DNA from 3 places in the Pseudoalteromonas sp. NSLLW24 genome. Region 1 is predicted to be linked to each of the others. Evidence: predicted binding sites of a transcription regulator. Region 1 holds the regulator's gene; each other region holds the start of a gene.
The links. The regulator sigma-54, encoded in region 1, starts transcription at its own class of promoters, with help from an activator protein. The targets are predictions, from matches to a motif close to GTTGGCACGNNNNTNGNNT.
Positions count from the first base shown of each region.

Region 1 (7,445 bases):
GGTGGTCCAACTGCAAATATGTATAAACTGCGTTGTACGAGCAAAAAGGCAGAAAGTACCTGTAGACGTTTATCATGTGTGTATCCTGAAATTTGTAAGCATATGGATACAGATCATACGCCAACAATAGACTTATATAAAAAAGCACGTGAAGTTAAGGGTATCAAAAAGGTATTGATTGCTTCTGGAGTTCGTTACGACTTAGCTGTACGCGACCCGCGTTACGTTAAAGAATTAGTAACGCATCATGTAGGTGGCTACTTAAAAATAGCCCCAGAGCATACAGAGGATGGTCCATTATCAAAAATGATGAAACCAGGTATGGGGGCGTACGATCAATTTAAAGAATTATTTGATAAGTACTCTAAAGAAGCCGGTAAAAAGCAGTATTTAATTCCTTACTTTATATCTGCTCACCCAGGGACAAAAGATGAAGACATGGTAAACATGGCTTTATGGCTTAAATCAAACGACTTTAAGCTTGATCAGGTACAAAATTTTTACCCATCACCGATGGCTAATGCGACGACTATTTACCACACAGAAATGAACTCTTTACGTAATATAAAAAACAATACAGAAGTTGTTCCAGTACCTAAAGGTGCTCGCCAACGTAGATTACATAAAGCTATTTTACGTTACCATGATGCAGCAGGTTGGCCGATGATACGTGAAGCACTGCGTAAAATGGGTAAAGCTAATTTAATTGGTAAAGGGCCTAACTGTTTAGTGCCTGAAGAAGGGCGTGATGAAAAAGCAGGTAAAGGTGGCAGTAAAGGCGGACGTCCTGCACTAACGCGACATACCGGTTTTAGCCAATTTAAAAAGGCAAACACTAAACCAAAAGTAGGCGGTAATCGTCAAAGTACACGTTAGTGATTCAATCTATTAATAACTAGGGCGTGTTGATCTTTGGTGGGTGAATTTGCAGCAGTATGTTTGGTTTTTAGGCAAGGCGGAGCCTATGTAGTGTGGTTATTCCCCATGAATAGGCGATAACGCAGCATAAATACCAAACATGCGCTGCCCTTTGGGTTCTTTCTAGGGACGATTAACTCTTTGTTGCTCGGTTTTTACTTAGCCCACTAGGTTACAAACCTCGCGCCGCGATTTAATCGCCCCTAGATTGAACAAATTTCAATCCACAAAGATCAACACGCCCTAGTAGATTAGTTTAATTACGCTAAGGGTTTTTAAACCCTTTTCATGCGTAAATTAAGTAAACCTTGCTCTTTATTATCTATATTATTGTAGGTGATAAAGAGCGAGCTTTTAGAAACCCCTCTTGAGATAGCACGTATTTAGTGCCTATATACTTGCAGTTAGTTTTTTCTTAAAACGTTGATGATAACCACAAACGTAATTTTAGTGACCATAACGGCTGAATGCCTGTTAGCCCTTGCGTCATTTTATTATCTTTTAAGATTATATAAGATGGCGTGACTTGCCCTTGCCAATCGGCAAATATCTCACCGTGTTGATCGTTGACAGTGGTAAAACTGTAGCCATGATCATTTAGATACTCATGTAGTTTTTGATCCGAGCCTGATTTTATTGCGATACTCACGACAGGGTAGTTATTCTCGTTTGCGAGTTCGTTTATGGCAGGGGAGGTAATACTACAAATAGGGCACCAAGTTCCCCAAAAATAGACAAGTGTTGGTTTATCTTGGCTCATTGCTGACAAATCAATGTTTTGCCCTTTATAATCTATTAATTGTAATTGAGGATTTGCTGGCATAACAGGTTGTCGCCACCAATTGACAGCGTTATAAATTACGAAAAATATGAAACTATATATCAACACACTTTTTAATATTGATAGGCCTTTTTGTTTTGGCGTTTTTTTAGGTGTGTCTTTTTTATTTTTGGTACCCGTTGTCATAGTTGCAGCTTTACCCTAAGTGTTTTTTACTTTAGTTATTTGCAAAAGTTTCTAATTTAAACCAGCAACCAAGTAGCAGTACCTAAAAAGGCGAATATACCCACAATATCTGTCACCGTGGTTAGCACCACACTCCCTGCAAGTGCTGGGTCTATATTCATTCTTTTAAGAATAATAGGGATACTCGCACCAGCAACACCTGCCACCACTAAGTTCATAAACATAGCGAAGGCGAGTACGCCACCAAGCATAAAGTCCCACTGCCATAGGGCAATAACACCTGCTATTAACAACGACCACAAAACACCGTTTAACGCGCCAATAGCAAGCTCTTTCATCATCAAGAAACGTTGGTTTGTTTGATTTATATGACCTACCGCAATACCACGAATAACAAGCGTTAATGATTGGCTACCTGCAACACCGCCCATAGAAGGGACAATACCGTTAAGTACAGCTAAAATAGGTAAAACATCTAAAGTGCCTTCAAAAAAGCTAGCTACAAAAGCAGCTGCAAGTGCAGTTAGTAAGTTGACACCTAACCAAACTGAGCGTTTTTTAGAGCTTTTTAGTACTGGCGCAAAGGTATCTTCTTCATCATCAAGGCCGGCTAAGCCCAATAAACTATGCTCAGCATCTTCGCGGATTACGTCAACGATGTCATCGATAGTGACACGGCCAAGGAGCTGATCGTTATCATCGACTACGGGGGCCGATATCCAATTATGACGTTCAAATAATTGCGCGACTTCACTTTCATCCATAGAGATTGGAATGGATTCACAATCTTCATCCATTAAATCGCGAACAATTTTTTCTGGCGGGTTAGTTAATAATGTACTCAGCGATAAAGCGCCTATAAAGCAGTTATGCTTATCAACAACGTACAAGTCATCGGTACCTTCTGGTAACTCGCCACGTAGCCTAATATACCTAAGTACAACATCAAGCGTAACATCAGGGCGAATGGTCACCGTATCGGTGTTCATTAGCGCGCCAGCAGAACGCTCTTGATACGAAAGTGCTTGTGTTGCACGTTCACGGTCTTGAATGTCCATCGCGCTAACAACGTCTTTATAAACGGTGTCCGGCAGACTACGTAATACTTCACCTAAGTCATCGTGGCCCATATCTTCTGTTGCGGCTGCAATGTGCTTAGGTTCCATTTGGGCAATAATGCCTAAACGAACATCTTCTGAGAGTTCTTCAAGAACATCACCTTGCACATCAGGATCAACCAACTGCCAAAGGAGTCGGCGAATTTTATGTGGTGATGATTCTAATAATAATGCGGTATCACAAGGAGCTGTTTTTGCGAGCATGCGCCTAACTTGAACAAATTGACCACTATTGAGTGACTTAGTCACCTGTTTTAGTTGCTGTAGTGGGTAATCTTGTTCAAAAGCTTCAGGCATTGGCGTCCTTTATAAATTCTTATATTACTTTATGGGGAGAGGTGAGTTAACTGGCGTCACTAACCGTATTTATTTTATATATCTGTTTTAGTTGGGGCATTAGTAATGCGAGCATTATTTTTATAACTGTTTATTCTTGTTCATTAAAACGTTGTGCTATTAATTCTCCAACAGCGTGTAAAGCTTGCTCAGAATCGGGGCCTTTACATACAACTTTTACTTCTTTGCCTTGGCTACTTTCAAGTAACATTAGTGCAAGTACGCTATCGCCTGCGGCTTCTTTGTCATCTTGAAATAATGTAATTGTCGCATCAAACTGCACTGCCAATTGGGCAAGCACGGTGGCTGCTCTGGCATGCAATCCTAATTTGTTTTTTATTAAAAAAGTGTCTTCACAATGCATAACTTACTCTACCTAAGCTGAACAGGTGATTATTCAGCTATATTATTTTTCTTGTTCGCGATGGCGAATTTTCACATTGGGATGTGTCATTGCAAAACTTTCACCGATAGTTTGCGCTAAATATACAGAGCGATGTTGTCCGCCTGTACACCCAATGGCAATGGTTAAATAACTGCGGTTATTTCGCTCTAAGTGCGGTAACCATGTTTGTACAAATGTTTGAATTTGCCATGTGAATTTTTGCACTATGCTGTGATTGGCCAAATAATCTTTAACAGGTTGATCTAACCCATTTAAAGGTTTTAATTCAGGTTCCCAATGTGGATTGGGTAAAAAGCGTGCATCAAATACGTAATCTGCTTCTTTTGGTATACCGTATTTAAAACCAAACGATTCAAACGTGACAATCAGTTGCTTATCTTTTTTACCTAAAATCTTTTCACGAATAGATTCAGCAAGTTGATGAACGCTTAAATCAGTTGTATCTATCATAAAGTCGGCGCGGGTGATTAATACATCAAGTAATTCTTTTTCTTTTTTGATGGCTAAATCAAGAGGCAACGAGTCAATTGATAGTGGGTGTAATCTACGAGTTTCAGAAAAACGTTTGATCAATGTTTGATCGTCGCTATCTAAATAAAATAACGTAGGTTTTGCAAAGCCAGGCAAGTATTCAAGAATATCGTTAAATTCATCTTGTTGTTTAGGGATGTTCCGCACATCAATGCTAACAGCAATTTTATCATAGCTATCAGACACACTGCGAACTAATGAAGGAAGCAAGTTAACTGGAATATTATCTACGCAATAATAACCTAAATCTTCTACAACGCGTAAAGCAACCGACTTTCCAGAACCAGAACGGCCGCTTATGATAATTAACTCCATTTAACACCCTTTATAAAACTATGATTGATTGACAATAACTTGGTAAAGCTCAGTATCTGATTTTGCACTGCGTAACTGTTTACAAAAATCTTTATTGTTTAGTTTATCAGCAATGGTTGCTAGAGTCTTTAAGTGCTGCTGGTTATCGCCATCTGGTACGATGAGTGCGACGAAAATATCAACAGGGCGATTATCGATTGCATCAAAATTTATTGGAGTTTCGCTAACGAGTACTAAAGCCAAAGGCTCTTCTGCACCGCTCATTCTTCCATGAGGAATGGCAATGCCACGCCCTATACCTGTACTACCCAATTTTTCTCTGCTCATTAAAGCATTAAGAATATCTTGTTGCGGTAAATACGGAAGTTTGTCGTGAGCAAGTTCGCTAATGAACTCTAAAATTCTTTTTTTGCTATTAAAAAGGACCGCAGCTTTGCTGCAGTCCTGGCATATAAGTGAGCTTAATTTCATCATATTAGTGTCGAGCAAGCTTCTCTTTGTGTTTAATTACTTGTCGATCGAGCTTGTCGATCAACGAGTCAATGGCGGCATACATATCTTGATGTTCTGTAGAGGCAAATAACTCAGCACCGCTTACGTGTATGGTGGCTTCTGCTTTTTGATTTAATTTTTCTACATCGAGAATGACATGAACATTATTAATATGATCAGAGTGTCTTTCTAGCTTCGCAAATTTGGTATTAATATAGTCTCTTAGTGAATCGGTTAATTCTACGTGACGACCAGTTAAGTTTAGTTGCATAAGCATTACCCTCTTTTTTTGCGTCTTAAATCAAACTTTTACGTTGATTTGACGGTGGAATAGCCAGAGATTCGCGGTATTTTGCGATTGTACGTCTCGCTACTTTAATTCCTTGCTCAGCCAATATATCCGCTATTTTGCTATCACTCAATGGTTTTGCTGAGTTTTCTGCTGCGATTAATTTTCGGATAAGCGCACGGATTGCTGTAGATGAACATTCACCACCGTTTTCGGTGCTTACATGGCTTGAGAAAAAGTATTTAAGCTCAAATATACCACGGGGTGTGTGCATATACTTTTGGGTTGTTACGCGCGAAATTGTTGATTCGTGCATTTCTACCATTTCAGCAACATCATTTAAAACCATTGGTTTCATGGCTTCAGGACCGTGTTCAAAAAAGCCTTGTTGTTGTTTAACAATACAATTTGTTACTTTTAATAGCGTGTCGTTTCTACTTTCTAAGCTTTTAATAAACCATTTAGCTTCTTGTAAATGCGAGCGAATAAACTGGCTGTCACCACTGGATTTTACAGTGCGAGACATTGCCGCGTATTGGCTATTAACACGAATTTTAGGCATGCTATCTGGGTTTAACTCAACAACCCAGCGGCCTTTAATTTTTTTAACTGACACATCAGGAATAACATACTCAGATTCTTCTCTTACAATAGTATCTGCAGGTTTAGGGCTAAGAGTATGTATTAATGTCATTACTTCTTTAAGCTCTTCTTCTTTGAGCTTAGTTTTCTTCATTAATGTACGATAGTCACGAGCAGCTAATAAATCAATATGCTCGGTTAAAATCATTTTTGTTTCATTAATGTAAGGTGTTTCTTTATCAAACTGGTTAAGCTGAATACACAAACACTCTTGTAAGCTACGTGCAGCAATGCCTACAGGATCAAACAGTTGGATGCGTTTTAATACAGCTTCAATTTCATCAAGTTCGACTTCGTTATCATCTTCGTTTTCTTGATTAAAGCTTTCTAAAATCTCTTCGCAGCTTAGTGTTAAAATACCTGAGTCATCGACGGCTTCTACAATAGCAATAGCAATAGCTTCGTCTGTAGGGCTAAATGGCGTTAGTTGTAACTGCCACATTAAATACTCATGGAGCGTTTCAGTAGAGGCGCCTTGGTATATTGATTCGTCTTCAGGCATCGGACCCGATGATGCTGCTGGGGCGGCACTCATGTACTCATCCCAACTAACATCCATAGCCATGTCGTCACTTAGCGTGTCTTTTGCAAGTGCTTCACCACTATCTTGTTCGTATTCGCTTGGAGCATCATCGGCAGATGCGCTAACAGTTATGTCATCTGTATCTGCTTTTTGCTCGTTTTTACCTGCAGCGTCTTCTGAATAGTCTGCTTCTTCAACCTCTAATAGCGGGTTGCTGTCGAGAGCTTCTTGTATTTCTTGCTGGAGATCCAATGTACTGAGTTGCAACAAACGAATAGCTTGTTGCAGCTGTGGAGTCATTGTAAGTTGCTGGCCCATGCGCAGCTGTAGTGATTGCCTCATGTATCTCTAACAATCCTTTTATGTTGTTATAATTAATACTAGCAGATGCTTAAAGACATGGCGTAAATGTTACAGCCTAAATTGCTCGCCTAAGTAAACATCGCGTACTGTTTTATCATTTAATACGTGTTCTGGAGTACCTGATGCAATCAGCTCCCCATGAGAAACAATGTAGGCTTTTTCACAAACATCAAGGGTTTCTCTTACGTTATGATCGGTAATTAATACACCAATCCCACGATTTTTAAGATGTTCTATTATTTTCTTTATGTCTAATACCGAAATCGGGTCAACACCTGCAAATGGTTCATCCAGTAATATAAATTTAGGATCTGCTGCCAGCGCACGTGCTATTTCAACACGACGACGTTCGCCACCCGACAATGCCATACCTTGGCTATCACGAATGTGTTGTATGCTAAATTCATCTAATAATTTATCGAGAGTGTCTTCTCTAGCTTGTTTATTTAACTCTTTGCGCGTTTCTAAAATGGCCATTAAGTTTTGATAAACAGTCAGCTTTCTGAATATTGAAGACTCTTGCGGTAAGTAGCCAATGCCTAATC
Region 1 covers NZ_JADYWQ010000009.1:23,279-30,723, forward strand. Annotated here, with positions in the region: gene I6E72_RS10960 (YgiQ family radical SAM protein) at 1-876, shown strand, start outside; gene I6E72_RS10965 (protein disulfide oxidoreductase) at 1,334-1,741, opposite strand; gene mgtE (magnesium transporter) at 1,942-3,300, opposite strand; gene I6E72_RS10975 (HPr family phosphocarrier protein) at 3,431-3,703, opposite strand; gene rapZ (RNase adapter RapZ) at 3,746-4,591, opposite strand; gene ptsN (PTS IIA-like nitrogen regulatory protein PtsN) at 4,610-5,062, opposite strand; gene hpf (ribosome hibernation promoting factor) at 5,067-5,354, opposite strand; gene I6E72_RS10995 (RNA polymerase factor sigma-54) at 5,380-6,879, opposite strand; gene lptB (LPS export ABC transporter ATP-binding protein) at 6,949-7,445, opposite strand, start outside.

Region 2 (7,445 bases), on a different contig from region 1:
CAATCTTATCAAAATACTCTAATGAAGAAGTAGAACAAATCGTCGATCAGCTTATTGATGTGCTAACTAAACACAATGCGCCGGTAGATTTAAGCCTTATGTGTTTAGGAAATTCTATCACGCATATCTTAAAAGAGCATGTACCAACAGGGAAAAGACAAGCCGTAACTGAGAACTTTGCAAAAGCTCTATCACAGTCGGTTAAATAAACTCTATGAATTTATCGCAGCACAATCAGTTTTCATCAAAAGCGAGTCAGCTATTAAGCTGGGGCCATTGGTTTACTTTTGCCAATATTGGCTTGGCGCTATTTATTAGCTTAAGCTACTTATTTGCCGACTCGCCACCAACAAGCTTTATGGGCATTACTTATATGCTAGTAACGTGGTTAAGCCACACTAGTTTTATCGCCTTTTTAGCGTTTGTGCTGACGGTATTTCCGCTTAGTTTAATATTCCCCTACCCACGACATATACGAGGCATGGCGGCTGTTATAGCCACACTAGGCGCTTCACTGCTTACCCTTGATGCTTATGTTTACGTTAATTTGGGTTATCATCTAAGTATATCTGCCTTACCTGAGATTATTTCTCTACTGTGGCATCGCTTAACCAGTTCACCTGCTTTAACAACCATTTTAGCCAGTGGGATTGTATTACTTATTTTAGGCTTTCAGCTACTTGTGAGTAATTACACATGGCAACACCTTGAGCGCTTAAAACAATATAAATTTGCACGTTACGCAATTTCATTTTTAATAGTGTGTTTTTCACTTAGTCATAGTATTCATATTTGGGCTGACGCAAATTTAAACTTTGACGTAACGAAGCAAGACAATGTACTACCACTGTCATACCCTACTACCGCTAAAAGTTTATTGGCTAAAAATGACCTGCTTGATATAGAAAGCTATAAGCAAGCACATAACGTAAAAATTAATAACCAAAACATTAGTTATCAAATGCCAAGCCCGCTTGATAAGTGTGAAGACTACACACAAGCCAATGTAGATATTTTTGTATTTGAAACCCAGCAACAACTCGCTAAATTTGTTGCCGATAATAAAAACTTACACAAAACAGAGCAGTTTTTACAGCCAACTAATCACGACGATATGCTATTTAGCTTAGTGTATGGTTTGCCAGCTTTTTATAAAGCAGCAATTTTAAGAGATCAAACTCTTCCCGCATGGCAAAGTCAGCGCCGCAGCATTGAAGTAACCGGCGTGGAAGAACTTAGTTTTATAAATGATCAAGCACATAGTTCTAGCGCAATTAGAGTTATTAAAAGTAGCGATAACGCCGTTGTACGAGATGATAAAACACAGGTTTTTGCTTTTAGTCTTGCCAATAACAAGCAAGAAGTAGTAACAACATCAACTTTATATAGCTCCGACAAACGTATTTCTAAAGTAGATGGACTTATTCAACCTAGCGATTTAATTGCAACAAGTGTTGGCCAATATTTAAATTGTAAAGCCATTGCTAAGCAAACAATGCTGGGCGTTAATTTATACAAGAAAAAAGATGATATGGGCGTTAACTACTCTCAGGGTGTCGTTATAGCCTATAAAAAAGATAGGATTACCTTAATAGATTCAGATGGTAACTTTAAAAACATTTCCGCCGCTGAAGGTTTTTCTATTGAACAAGGTTTAGATATACCATTTTTAGTACAGAGTATTAAAAAGCTCAAAACCTTTACCCAATAGCCGTTATCCTAACCTAGCTTGCTATACCACCAAGCTAGGTTATAGTTTTATATTATTTTACTAAAAAATATAAAAATCAAGGACGGCATACATGTTTAAAACTTCTCGTTATATTCTCCATTCTAGCTTTTTACTTATCAGTTTTTTTAGCTTTAGCGATACCACTTACTACAAATGTGTAACAGAAAAAGGCACTGTCTTTTCTCAACTTCCCTGTGACGACGAAGCAACGACTTATAAAGTTAACACGACGGGTAATCAGTATTCTGGTCCTAAGGTTGACTACACTAAACAACTAAACGAACTTGAGCGTGAAAGGCTTCTATCTGGCTTACAGGCAGAGCTTCGCAGTAATAACCATAAACTAACAATACTTGATCGTAATAAGCAGCGTGCTGAATACAAACAACAAGAACGATTAAATCATATTCTAGCCGTTGAAGATAAAAAGCGTATTACCAAAGACATTACTAAAAAATTAAAAATAATTAATAAAGAGTACAAAAAAGATGTATTGGTTATTACTAAACAAATTAAAACTCTCGAAAAAAAGATAGCTCAATACCAATAAATCACTGTTAATTAGCAAGTAATATTTATCTTGGTTTTAAACTTAAAATAACATACCCTTAACACAATAGAGTATAAGCTCTAGGGACTATTAAGGAGTGCAAATGCAGCCTCGCCATATTGCTGAATTAATTTTAACGGGTTTTAAAAGGCACTATCAGCTATTTCAAAAAACAACGGCCAAAGCCCCTCTCGCCTTTGCAAAAAAAGATTGGCAAGCAATTAATGATATCAGCCGTTTGCGTATCAGCTATTATGATGATCGTGTTAACGAAACCACACAAGCGCTAAAAAAAGAAACCCCAACAGAGCAATTAGATGAAAGCCTATGGCTCGAAGTTAAAAAGATATATCAGCATTTTTTATGTTTCCACCCTCAAGCAGAACTCGCCGAAACCTTTTATAACTCTGTATTTTGCCGGCTGTACCATAGGCGCTATTTTCATAATGACTTTATATTTGTAGAAGCAACTTTGAAAGATGCTCCTTCAGTACCTGTTGAGGCCGAATATAGGACATACTTTCCAGTAGTTGATGGCCTAAAGCCAACAATAAAGCGCATTATTAATCATTTTGATTTTAAAGCCCCATTTGTAAATTTAGAGCGTGATATTCGCCTTCTTGTTAAAGCATTTTATAAACAAGCCCCCGATACACATCATCAACCTTGGCAAATGCGCTTTGATATTTTACACACACCTTTTTATCGTAATAAAGCAGCTTATATTGTTGGTCGTGTTGTTTCAAAAAGTGGGGTTCAGCCTTTTATAATCGCCGTGTTACACGATGAAGATAACGGATTATATTTAGATGCACTTTTAACTAAATCATCTCAAATGCGTGTCATTTTTGGCTTTGCCCGTGCCTACTTTATGGTAGAGACTCATGCACCTTCAGCACTTGTCCGGTTTTTGAATCAGCTTATGCCAAACAAAACACTTGCTGAGCTCTATAACGCAGTGGGTTTTCATAAGCAGGGTAAAACTGAGTTTTATCGAGAGTTTTTAAATCACTTATCTCACTCTAGTGATGAGTTTACAATTGCACCGGGTACTCCCGGTATGGTGATGATGGTATTTACCCTTCCCTCATTTGGTTATGTTTTTAAAGTAATAAAAGACAAATTTGGTGAAAGTAAGCCCTTCGGCCGTGATACCGTATTAAAGCGTTATCAACTAGTAAAAAACCATGATCGCGTTGGCAGAATGGCCGATACCATAGAGTATTCTAACGTCGTATTTCCTTTGGCGCGTTTTGATAGTAATTTACTTGCGCAATTACATAAAACAATTGGCTCATCAATGGTAATTGAAGGCGAATGGTTGATCATCAAGCATTTATATATTGAACGGCGCATGACACCACTCAATTTATTTTTAGAAAATGCTGATGAAGAAAGTGCCGCAGACGCGATTGAAGAATACGGGCAAGCTCTAAAAGAAATGATTGCCGTTAATATATTTCCTGGCGATATGCTCTTAAAAAACTTTGGTGTAAGTAAGCACAAACGTATTATTTTTTACGATTACGATGAAGTTCAATACCTAACAGATATGAACTTTAGAGCATTACCAAAAGCAAAGAGCTACGACGATTATTTAATGGATGAACAAAGTTACTCTGTTGCACCACAAGATGTATTCCCAGAGCAGTTATGTACATTTGTAATGCCTAATCCTATGTATAAAAAGTTTTTTCTCAGCACTCATCCAGAGCTTATAGATGTTAGCTTTTGGAAGCAGGCGCAACAAAATATAAAAAATGGGCAGGTAAGTCATATTTACCCTTACCCGACAGCACAGCGATTTATCCATCACTGGTAGACGCAAAGGACACACAATGAATATAAGTAAAATAGATTTAAATTTACTCGTTTATCTCGATACATTGCTTCGAGAATGCAACGTAACACGCGCTGCTAATCAATTGAGTATTACGCAGCCCGCAATGAGTAATGGCCTTAAACGTCTTCGTAACTTATTTAACGACCCTATTTTAGTTCGTACCAGCGATGGTATGGTCCCGACAGAGCGCGCTTTAGAGTTACAACCCGTTATTCGCGGCATATTAATGACGCTTGAAGAAACCCTAGCACCTAATCGAGAATTTGAGGCAAGCCAGAGTAAACGTGTATTTAGAATAATGGCCAGTGATTACGCTGCAAGTACGTTAGCGCCAAAGCTCTTAAGTAAACTACACGAAGAAGCCCCCGATACTACTTTAGATATACTCACACCAAGTGATGTAACCTTTCATGATGTAGAAAACGGTAAAGTAGATATGGCAATCAACCGTTTTGAAAACTTACCTCAGTCTTTTCATCATAAACGTATTTGGAAAGACAGTTTTTGCTGCTTAGTTAAGGCCGACAACCCTATTATTGAAAACTTTAGCCTCGACAGCTACTTAAAAGCACGCCATATATGGGTGAGTAAAACAGGTTTTGGTGTAGGCGTGGGCATGGACCCTAAAGATGTGCAAAAACTTGGTTGGGTTGACGAAGCACTTGCCCACTTTGGTAAACATCGTAATATTGCCACTTTTACGCGTAACTACCATGTAGCGATTCATTTAGCTAAAGAGAAAAATTTGATTGCGACCCTTCCTTCAAAAGCCGCAAATATATACTTAGATGATCCGGGGCTTAAAATTTTAGAGCCACCGTTTCCAATTCCTCCTTTTGAGCTTGATATGATTTGGAGCCCACTGTTACATCGCGATGCGAGCCATATCTGGTTACGCCAAAAAGTAGCTGAAGTAGCTGAAGAGCTAAAATAACTTTATTACACAATATAATGTAAAAATTGCTAGGTTAATACTTTCCTCATTAACTTAGCCCCTTTCTGAAATGAAATTAAACCAATAAAATCAAATGACTACATGAAAATAAAAACATGGAACATACATTGCTTTTATTAAATTGAACTATACATTCATTTAATAAAAGAGGTCATTATGAACACCCATCAAGGATCAGAAGTAAATCATATTACTGACATCATTCAAGTTATGAACAGCGGCATCGACTTTTATCAAAAAGCACAGGAAAAAGTTGAAGACCCTGCTATTGGCGCACTTTTTCAGCGTATGATAGATGCCCGAAAAGTGAGTGTTGAGCGCTTGCAGCCATATGCAATTAATGAAAAAGGCGAACGCGAAGATGGTTCATCTTTCGCAGTTGAAGCACGACGTGCATACACAGCCTTACTTACTACATTCACCTCACATAACGACAGCACGTATGTAAAAGAGCTTGAAGAAGTAGAAGATAAAACGCTTGTAGAAATTAAAGCCGCTATGGATAAACCACAACCGGCTGATTGCGAAGCTGCACTGGCTAAAACATTATTAACAATGCAAAGCTGCCATGCAGAAATGAGCCGTATGCAAAAGCAGTAAGCTTACATAACGCATAAATACAACCCAGCCTAGCGCTGGGTTTTTTATTGCCTCTAATACCAATCTGTATAAATCCTTAAGCAATTTAACGAATTAAATTACTCTATAACGATGCTAAATAGACCCCATATATAAGCAGATTGCTATAAACACCACCTTATTTCGCCACATTTTAAATACATAATAAATACAAAAATTTAATGTTATTAGAATGTTTATTTAACCACGCTTTATTTTTGCTGTGCTAATTTTGTTATTAGGTACCTAAAACCTTGCTGTGGCGCCGCAGCATTTAATTAAAAATAAGGTCCAATATGAAAAGTAAACTAAGTAAACTGCAAAATAATGCTGATGTAGATATGACCCCGATGTTAGACATAGTGTTCATATTACTAATTTTCTTTATTGTAACTACATCTTTTGTAAAACCTGTGGCTATTGAATTAAACCGACCACTCGACAGCCCTCAAATAGGTAAGCCTGTTAAAAATGCTTTATTTAGAATTGATGAAAGTAACGGAGTATATTTTTCAGGGAGGTTAATTGATTTAGAGCAAGTTACGTCTAATTTAGCGATGTTCGCGGCTAAATATGAAATAAGTTCGGTACTTATAACCGCAGACGAAAACAGTACACATAATACTTTAATGAGTGTAATGAATAATATTAAGCAATACGATGATTATTCAATAAGTTTGATTTCTAAATAAAACAGCCCAATATAAAACCAAAAAAAGGGCCTTACGGCCCTTTGAGTTAAATAACGAAAGGGAGGTTATTAATTAAAAACGGTATTCTGCGCCTATGTAGTAGTAAGCACCGTTAAATCCAAATGGAGCAGAACGACGTGAGTAGTCAAACACACCTGAGCTACTTATTACTGTGTTGCCACTAGCATCCACAATAGTACCTGAGCGAGAGTTACCTATTTCATTTTTATCTGGGTAAACATCAAACAAGTTATTTGCACCAATGTTTACCGACAAATCTTCAGTAACGAAGTAGTTAACTTTAACGTCAGTTAAAATTTCTGCGCCATACGTTTGACGTCCGCCATCTTCTACTGTGTACTCACCAAAGCGATTAAGTGACAGGTTAACTGTCCAATCATCACGTTGATAAAGTGCACTTAAGTTAATACGATCCTCTGGTTGCCACTCTTCTATAATAGAGATATCTTCCGCTGAAAATATATCGTCTACACTTACTGTCTCAAGGCTTGAGCCAGCAGGAGAAAATAACGATACAACATCTGTTTTAGTGAAGTTAGCTGCAAGTGTAAAATCAAGCGTACCGCCTAAACCTTCAGTGTTCCACGTTGCTACAAAATCAACACCACGAGTTTCAGTATCAGCACCATTTAAGAAAAACTGCCCTACGCCAGCCCCCGCACTATTTAATGCAGCATCAAGGCTTGTAGATAAACCTTTACCTAAGCGGTCACTAATTACAATACGGTCGTCAATATCAATTGAATAGTAATCAACGGTTACATTAATATTATCTGTAACGTTATACACAATACCTAAACTACGGTTTTGTGATTTTTCTTCTTTAAGCTTTGGAATACCTAAGCTTTGCGCAAGTGTTGAATCATTTCTAAATGTACCAACCTCTTCTGCAACTAAGTTACCATTAGTATCAACAACAAATTGCGTACTTACATTATTAAAGTAAAGCTGTTGCATTGAAGGTGCTCTAAAACCTGAGCTTAATGCACCACGTAGTGAAATATCGTCGGTTACAGACCAGTTACCAGCAAGCT
Region 2 covers NZ_JADYWQ010000001.1:108,124-115,568, reverse strand. Annotated here, with positions in the region: gene I6E72_RS00480 (DUF1414 domain-containing protein) at 1-209, shown strand, start outside; gene I6E72_RS00475 (DUF3413 domain-containing protein) at 215-1,711, shown strand; gene I6E72_RS00470 (DUF4124 domain-containing protein) at 1,803-2,282, shown strand; gene aceK (bifunctional isocitrate dehydrogenase kinase/phosphatase) at 2,386-4,104, shown strand; gene I6E72_RS00460 (LysR family transcriptional regulator) at 4,121-5,059, shown strand; gene I6E72_RS00455 (ferritin-like domain-containing protein) at 5,237-5,680, shown strand; gene I6E72_RS00450 (ExbD/TolR family protein) at 5,995-6,390, shown strand; gene I6E72_RS00445 (TonB-dependent receptor plug domain-containing protein) at 6,463-7,445, opposite strand, start outside.
Region 2: a site for sigma-54 is predicted at 5,175-5,193, ahead of I6E72_RS00455 (ferritin-like domain-containing protein). Genes of this name have one in related genera too.

Region 3 (7,445 bases), on a different contig from region 1:
GCGTAATGATGCAAATAAGCTGTCGCTCTTTGTGCCTGAAAAGTCGTAGTAGCTGCCGTTATCTATGTGTTCAGCGCTTACTCTAAAACCTACTTTGTCTTTTACAATGGGTGCACTGTAATCCACTAAAACACTGTACTGATCCCATCGACCTGCAGATACAGTTGCTTTGCCTTTACTTTCGTCAGTTGATGCTTTTTTAGAATGTAAGTTTACAAAACCACCGTTGCGTTGGCTTGAGCCAAATAATACCGGCGGCGCGCCTTTTACCACGTCTATCTGTTCTATAGAGTTGAACGATAAGGGCACACCAAAGCCGTTATTACCGGCTTGGCGGCGTGTGCCATCTTGAAAAAGCTCACCTAATTGCCCACGAATAGTAGGTAAACTTGGTGCGCCAAAACCACTGGCTGAATAGGTATTGGGGCTTACTGCGAGCACGTCTTGTAAAGTCGTAATATTGAGTTGCTCTATTAACTCGCTTGAAATTGGTGTGACTGAGCGGGCTATATCTTGTAGGGCTAAGTTGTCGCCAAAAGGGCCGTCTACAGTGGCATTTTTAACCGAAAGACCTTGAGATTTAATAACTTGGCCTGCCACCTCAATGCGTTCTATTGCGCCATCTTTTGTTGTTTTTGATTCTTCGGCTGCAAAAGCATTAAGTGGTGTATTTAATATGGTGGCTAGGGAAAGTGCTAAATATGCGTGTTTCAAACGTTTTCTCTCTACGGTTAAAATGTTGTTGGCGATAAAGACCGAAAGGATTAAAAATAAATTTCAGTAAAATTTCGATTCTTTTTGTTTTTTAGAACATAACAAAACGGATGCATTATAAAGGTGGTAATTAAGTACTATTGTTTTATTAGTTGATAAAATATTAATAGAGCGATTGTATTAGAGTGAATGTAAATATTTGCTTTTAATGGGCTTTTTTAATTATAGACTACTTTTCACCTGCTAACATTTTAAAATTGTTAACTTTTACGCAGCATTTTAAAATACCTAAAATAAGCTTCACTTTTATTACTACAAGGCTTAATTACTTTTTATTTAAAATAATTAAATTTTTTTGAAATAAAAAATAACTTATACGGTCTAGGTTACTTCAACGTTTATTAATATTCATTTAAGGAAATTTTATGACAGGTTCAATGAGTTCTGATGTGCAAAACCGTTTGCAATGGTCACTTTTATCTTTGCGTTTAGGCGTATTTATTGTAATGGTTATGTGGACGTTCGATAAATTCGTAAACCCTGGTCATAGCGCACGTATTTTTGAACATTTTTACGGTATTAGTGGCTCATCTGACATAGTTGCTTATGTTATCGGTGCTCTACAACTTGTATTAGTATTGGCATTTTTAGCGGGTATTAAAAAGCGCATAACTTACGGAATCATTTTTGTAATGCATGGCTTATCAACGCTTTCTTCGTACAACCAGTATATAGATGGCTTTAACAATTTATTATTCTTCACTGCATGGCCAATGTGGGCTGCGTGTTTTGCACTTTACTTATTACGCGACCAAGACGTAAAATTTACTGTAAAGTAATAAAACAATAGCTACACCCTTAAGGTTGTAGCTAAAAATACATTGGGCTGAGTTATTTACTATTTCAGCCCAATGTATAGCCTTTGAGCACTTCTTTTAATAATCCACCCTCTTTGTCATCTTCTAAAAATAATCCTTTTTATATTATTTCATCTTAAATATTGCGTTAGATCAAAGTTAATATATTTGTAAGAACAATATCGACAGCTTTAGTTTATGTTAGCTATACGGTTAGTAGGTTTTAATTACCTCAAGTTATTCAACTCAATGTTGTATAGAAGGCTCGTATGGAAAAGGTTAAAATTTCGTCAGCGCATCAATCATCAAATCGTTCAGTAAACAAGTCTTCACATAATCAAAATTGCGATGAATGGAGCAAGCTCGATTTAGCAAAATTACAAGCAAAGCTAAAAACATCATCCGACGGGTTAAGCCAAGCTGATGCCACACAAAGATTGGCACAATATGGACCTAACGAACTAGTTGAAGAAAAAACAAACCTACTACTCAAATTTTTATCTTACTTTTGGGGACCAATACCGTGGATGATCGAGGCTGCTATTATTTTATCGGCGCTTGCTAAGCACTGGGCTGATTTTTTTATTATTCTTGTATTATTGTTGTCCAACGTATTGGTTGGCTTTTGGGAAGAGCATCAAGCGGGTAATGCAATTGCCGCATTAAAAGCAAAATTAGCTAACAAAGCACGCGTTCGCCGCGATACTCAATGGCAAAATTTAAATGCCAGCGAGCTTGTACCAGGTGATGTTATTAGAATGCGGATGGGCGATATAGTGCCTGCAGATGCGCGTTTGCTCGATGGTGATGCAGTAGAAGTAGATCAATCATCACTTACGGGTGAGTCGTTACCGGTTGTAAAGTCGGCGGGTGAAACTGTTTATTCGGGCTCTATTATTCGCGAAGGTGAAATAGAGGCAATAGTATACGCAACCGGCGCTAATACCTTTTTTGGTAAAACAGCACAGTTAGTGCAAGGGGAGCGAACCGCAAGTCATTTTCAGCGTGCAGTGCTTAAAATTGGTAATTATTTAATAATGCTTGCTGCGGCTTTAGTACTGCTTATAGTTATTGTTGCTTTGTTTCGCGATGATCCAATGATCACCACATTACAGTTTGCACTCGTATTAACTGTTGCTGCAATACCAGTTGCAATGCCAACAGTGCTATCAGTTACTATGGCTGTAGGCGCTCGTTTATTGGCTAAAAAGCAAGTGGTTGTAACGCGTTTAGCTGCAATTGAAGAGCTAGCAGGTGTTGATATTTTGTGTTCCGATAAAACCGGCACATTGACACAAAACCTATTAACGTTGGGTGACCCGTTTTATATCGAAAACTCAATAAATAAAGGCTCTGCTGAGCAAGTTATATTGTACGCGGCATTAGCATCTCGCTCAGAAAATAACGATCCGATTGACTTAGCAGTATTACAAAGTGTAAAAGCTGAGCAGCATCTAGATTCTTATCATATCGAACATTTTCAGCCATTTGATCCTGTGAGCAAACGTACTGAAGCATTAATTAAAAATGCTGATGGCAAAACGTTTAAAGTAACCAAAGGTGCACCGCAGGTTATTTTAGCTTTGTCGGCTAATATTGAGGCAGTTAAAACTCAAGTTGAGGCATCAATAGATGAATTTGCAGCACGTGGGTTTCGCTCTTTAGCGGTTGCTAAAACAGACGAGCAAGGTAAATGGCAATTTATAGGTGTATTGCCGCTTTTTGATCCACCGCGTGAAGAAGCAATACAAACCATTGCCGATGCAAAAGAAATGGGTATGAGTGTTAAAATGGTCACGGGCGACCAAGTGGCCATTGCGCGCGAAACTGCAAGTAAACTGGGTTTAGGAACAAACATTCTTGATGCTAGTGGATTTGGTGCAACTGAGCATCATCAAGCCACACAGTTAGATGACTCAATCGAGAGTGCTGACGGATTCGCACAAGTATTCCCTGAGCATAAATACCATATTATTGATGTGCTTCAGCATAGAGGGCACATTGTTGGCATGACAGGAGATGGCGTAAATGATGCGCCAGCACTTAAAAAAGCTGACTGTGGCATTGCTGTATCGGGTGCTACAGATGCAGCGCGTTCAGCAGCATCAATTGTGTTAATGACCGATGGCTTATCGGTTATTATTGATGCAGTTAAAGAAAGCCGAAAAATATTTCAACGCATGAACAGTTACGCTATTTACAGGGTTGCTGAAACACTGCGCGTACTACTCTTTATGACAATGGCGATATTAATTTTTAACTTTTATCCGTTAACAGCAGTCATGATTGTAATGCTTGCTTTACTTAACGATGCCGCCATTTTGTCTATTGCATACGACAATGTGCATTATCAAAATAAGCCCGAGACATGGAATATGCGGCTCGTTTTAGGTATTGCATCTGTGCTGGGAATTGTAGGGCCAATTGCAGCCTTTGGTTTATTTTACTTGGGAGATAAAGTATTTGAACTCGACCGTCCTCATCTTCAAACATTAATGTACTTATTACTTTCTGTAGCAGGGCATTTGACTATATTTTTAGCGCGTACCCGAGGTCCATTTTGGTCTATTAAACCGTCTGCTATATTAATGGTCGCCGTATTTGGCACGCAAGTTATAGCAACACTTATTGCTGTTTATGGTGTGTTTATGACCCCACTAGGATGGGGATGGGCACTTGCTGTGTGGGCATATGCTTTGGTGTGGTTTTTTATTAACGATGGTTTAAAGCTAGTGGCGTATCGAATTTTTGATCCGACAGAAGCACCCTTATTAGAGAAGAGTTAGCATATAGGCTTAAAAAAATGGTTATAAGCCAAGTGGCTTATAACCAATAGTACACAAGGGAGTGTATATAAGGTGGTTCAATTATTTGTGAATAGAGTTACTCACAAATAAAAATTATTTAGTGCATTGCATCGTTATACTGCTTTGCCAAGCTTTGTTTTTGCCCTTCGGTTAGTGCTTTACCCGCTAATTGAAATACTTCGTGTTCCTCTTCACTTAAATGATGATGTACTAAATGGTGTAGCTTTTTAGCTGCAACTAACCATGCAGACGAGCTCATTTCGGTATCTTCAAGTTGTTCAATTAATTCATCAATTTCGTGATGTTCAGCTACGCTGTGGCGCGCTTTTTCATGAGTTAAGTCATCAAACATAAGTGGGTTGTAAAAGTAACGTTCTTCAAATTTTGCGTGTTGTTCTAGTTCTGTTTTTAGCTCGTCCATTAGCTCGTGGCGCTGCTCTGTGTCGCCGTGCGTTTGAATAAGCGCATCTACTAATTCTCGTTGTTTGTCATGGTCATGACGTAGTGCTTCAAAAATATTCATAACTAATCCTTTTACAATTTATTTGCTTATATCATTAACTAGCAAACTAAATGCCAAATATTAAGTTGATGTATTTTATTGCTTTTATTTTGATTTTTTATTTTTAGGCTGCTATCACTGTAAATTTTACAGTGATATGAATGCAATAATTTCAGGCTTTTACATAGTTCAATTATAGAAGTGAGTATAAATTCCTACAGAACCTTACAAATATTTACTGGTTGTTTATTTTATTGCAGTGATAAAGTAGCAACATTATTTAGGTACAATCTATATGTATTACTCCCACATATAATATCAATCGGTATAAATGCAGGTAGCACGTTAACTTAATAGGATAGTTTAAGGATGAACATAAAAAGCCCCATCGCCGCATTATTGCTGTGCGCTTTACTAAGTGCCTGTAGTACAGCCCCACGTTCTGACCCTAACTTATGCATTGAAGAGGCTGAAACGGTTGATCGAAATGGCGCTCAAACAAGCTCAGAAGTTTATAATCAATGCATTAGCGCACAAATTAAAAAGGATGAAAAAAATGACACTTTTTTTGATATTATCGGTACGTTCTTTTTTGAATTTTTTGTAATGGTGGTAGAAAGTAAATAGGCTAACTTACAGCTGTAATTTAAATTAAATAAGTTGCGTAAAAATAGGATTAGTTATGAAACAATTATTGATAGCAATTCCACTTTTTTTATTACTAAGCGCTTGTGCGGCGCAGCCTTACGCAGGCTCGGCAAAATGTATGGAACAAGCAGATATTGCATACGAAACCGATACACGTAAAAATGAGACATTAGATAATGAATGCAAAGCTGCAAAAGTAAATACGCCTAATAAAGAGCTTGAGAATCATGGCTTGGTTGATAGAAGCCTTTTGCAGCTAATCGTTAGCGTTTTAAATGGCGTATTTCAGTAATACAGCATTAATATGATTAAAGGTATGTATGAGGGAAGAACTAAGAGCAAAAATAATTACCGTGTGCGATAAAAAAATAGCAGCTAAAGGCGAAAATGTAGGGCTTTCTTTTTATGCATTTTTTGCTAATAAAAACGACGACCCAGAGCTACTTATGGAAGCTGCTACTTGGTGGATACACACCCATAAATTAGATCATTTTGTAAAAGCACATAAAATTAAACAAATGGTTTTAGACGGACTTTAGTCAAGTAAATGAGCCAATACTTTTAGCTGTGCTTATTTAATCAACAACGACTTGGTTTCTTCCGTTTTCTTTTGCTTTATAAAGTAATTTATCTGCATGCTTAATAAGAACATCTAGTGTGCTTTTTAAAGGGCCACTTACAGAGGCCCCTGCACTAAAGGTGATTTTTGTATCACTAGGAAAGTCTTCTATATTACTGCAATGCTCGGCGAAGCTAATGGCGAGTCGGTTAAATATATCGCGAATTATTCGTTCATCAACCGTATTTAGTGCAAATAACCATTCTTCGCCGCCGTAACGACCAAACTGATGATCATTACATAGTGTTTCTTTTGCAGCTTTTGTAAAGGCAATAAGAACTAAATCTCCAACATCGTGACCAAAATGGTCGTTAACTTTTTTAAAGTAGTCTAAGTCAACAATTGCTATCGTCATTTTACCTTCACCAAGCTTTGCTTCTGCTGCGCGCATTATTCCTCTGCGATTAGGGCAATTTGTTAGATAATCTGTTAGTGAAATATCGTGATATTTTTGACGTTGTCGAGCTTGCCGATAAAATAAAAATAATGAAGCAATCACTAAAATAAATGCAATAGCAGCGCTGAGTCGCCAAATTATTTTTTGTTGATATTCTTCTTTAGCTTGTAGCTCACTAATGTCTTTTGCGTACTCTAGTTGCTGTATTTTGTCTTCTTTTTCTTTTACTTCAAACTGTATCTGTAGTGTTTTTATATTATTTTCACTGGTTGCTTCGTAGTGCTTTTTTGTATAAAGGAGCTTTTTTTCAATTGCTTCAAAAGCCTCGTCAGTGTGGTTAAGGCGTCGTTTTAGCTCATAGCGTTTACTTAAAAAATCGGCTTTATAAATACTGCGGCTGAATTTATCTAATTTTAAAAACACCTCATCGTTTGCTTCATTTGCTTGATCAAGTAAATCTAGTTTTATATATATGTCAGCTAACAAAATGAGCGATGCGAGTTGCATGTCGTAAACACCTGCAGAACGAGCAAGCTCAATGTTTTCTTTAGTTAAAGTTAAAGCTTTATCGTAGTTTGCTTGTAAGTACTCAATATTTGCAATTGAGTACTGAGCAAAGGTTAAGCCTTTTTGCATATTAACTTTTTTAAAATAGAGCAATGCTTTATCTAGGTATATTAAGGCATCTTTAGGTTTTTCTACTTCAAGCAATACATTGCCTAAGCTCCAATATGCTTTTGCAGTAAAAAGCCCATCTTGTGTTTGCTCATATGCCGCAACCGCTTTTTTTGCATAATATACGGCTTTGTCTTTTTCGTTTAGATAATTATATGCATCGGCTATTTTTCTAAAAAAGTATCCTTGAGATGCTGAATCGTCATCTTTTAATGCTAATTCTAGC
Region 3 covers NZ_JADYWQ010000018.1:70,235-77,679, forward strand. Annotated here, with positions in the region: gene I6E72_RS16485 (TonB-dependent receptor) at 1-714, opposite strand, end outside; gene I6E72_RS16490 (hypothetical protein) at 1,140-1,553, shown strand; gene I6E72_RS16495 (plasma-membrane proton-efflux P-type ATPase) at 1,841-4,357, shown strand; gene I6E72_RS16500 (hemerythrin domain-containing protein) at 4,476-4,901, opposite strand; gene I6E72_RS16505 (hypothetical protein) at 5,250-5,507, shown strand; gene I6E72_RS16510 (hypothetical protein) at 5,563-5,820, shown strand; gene I6E72_RS16515 (DUF6500 family protein) at 5,849-6,067, shown strand; gene I6E72_RS16520 (tetratricopeptide repeat-containing diguanylate cyclase) at 6,104-7,445, opposite strand, start outside.
Region 3: a site for sigma-54 is predicted at 4,941-4,959, ahead of I6E72_RS16500 (hemerythrin domain-containing protein). Genes of this name have one in related genera too.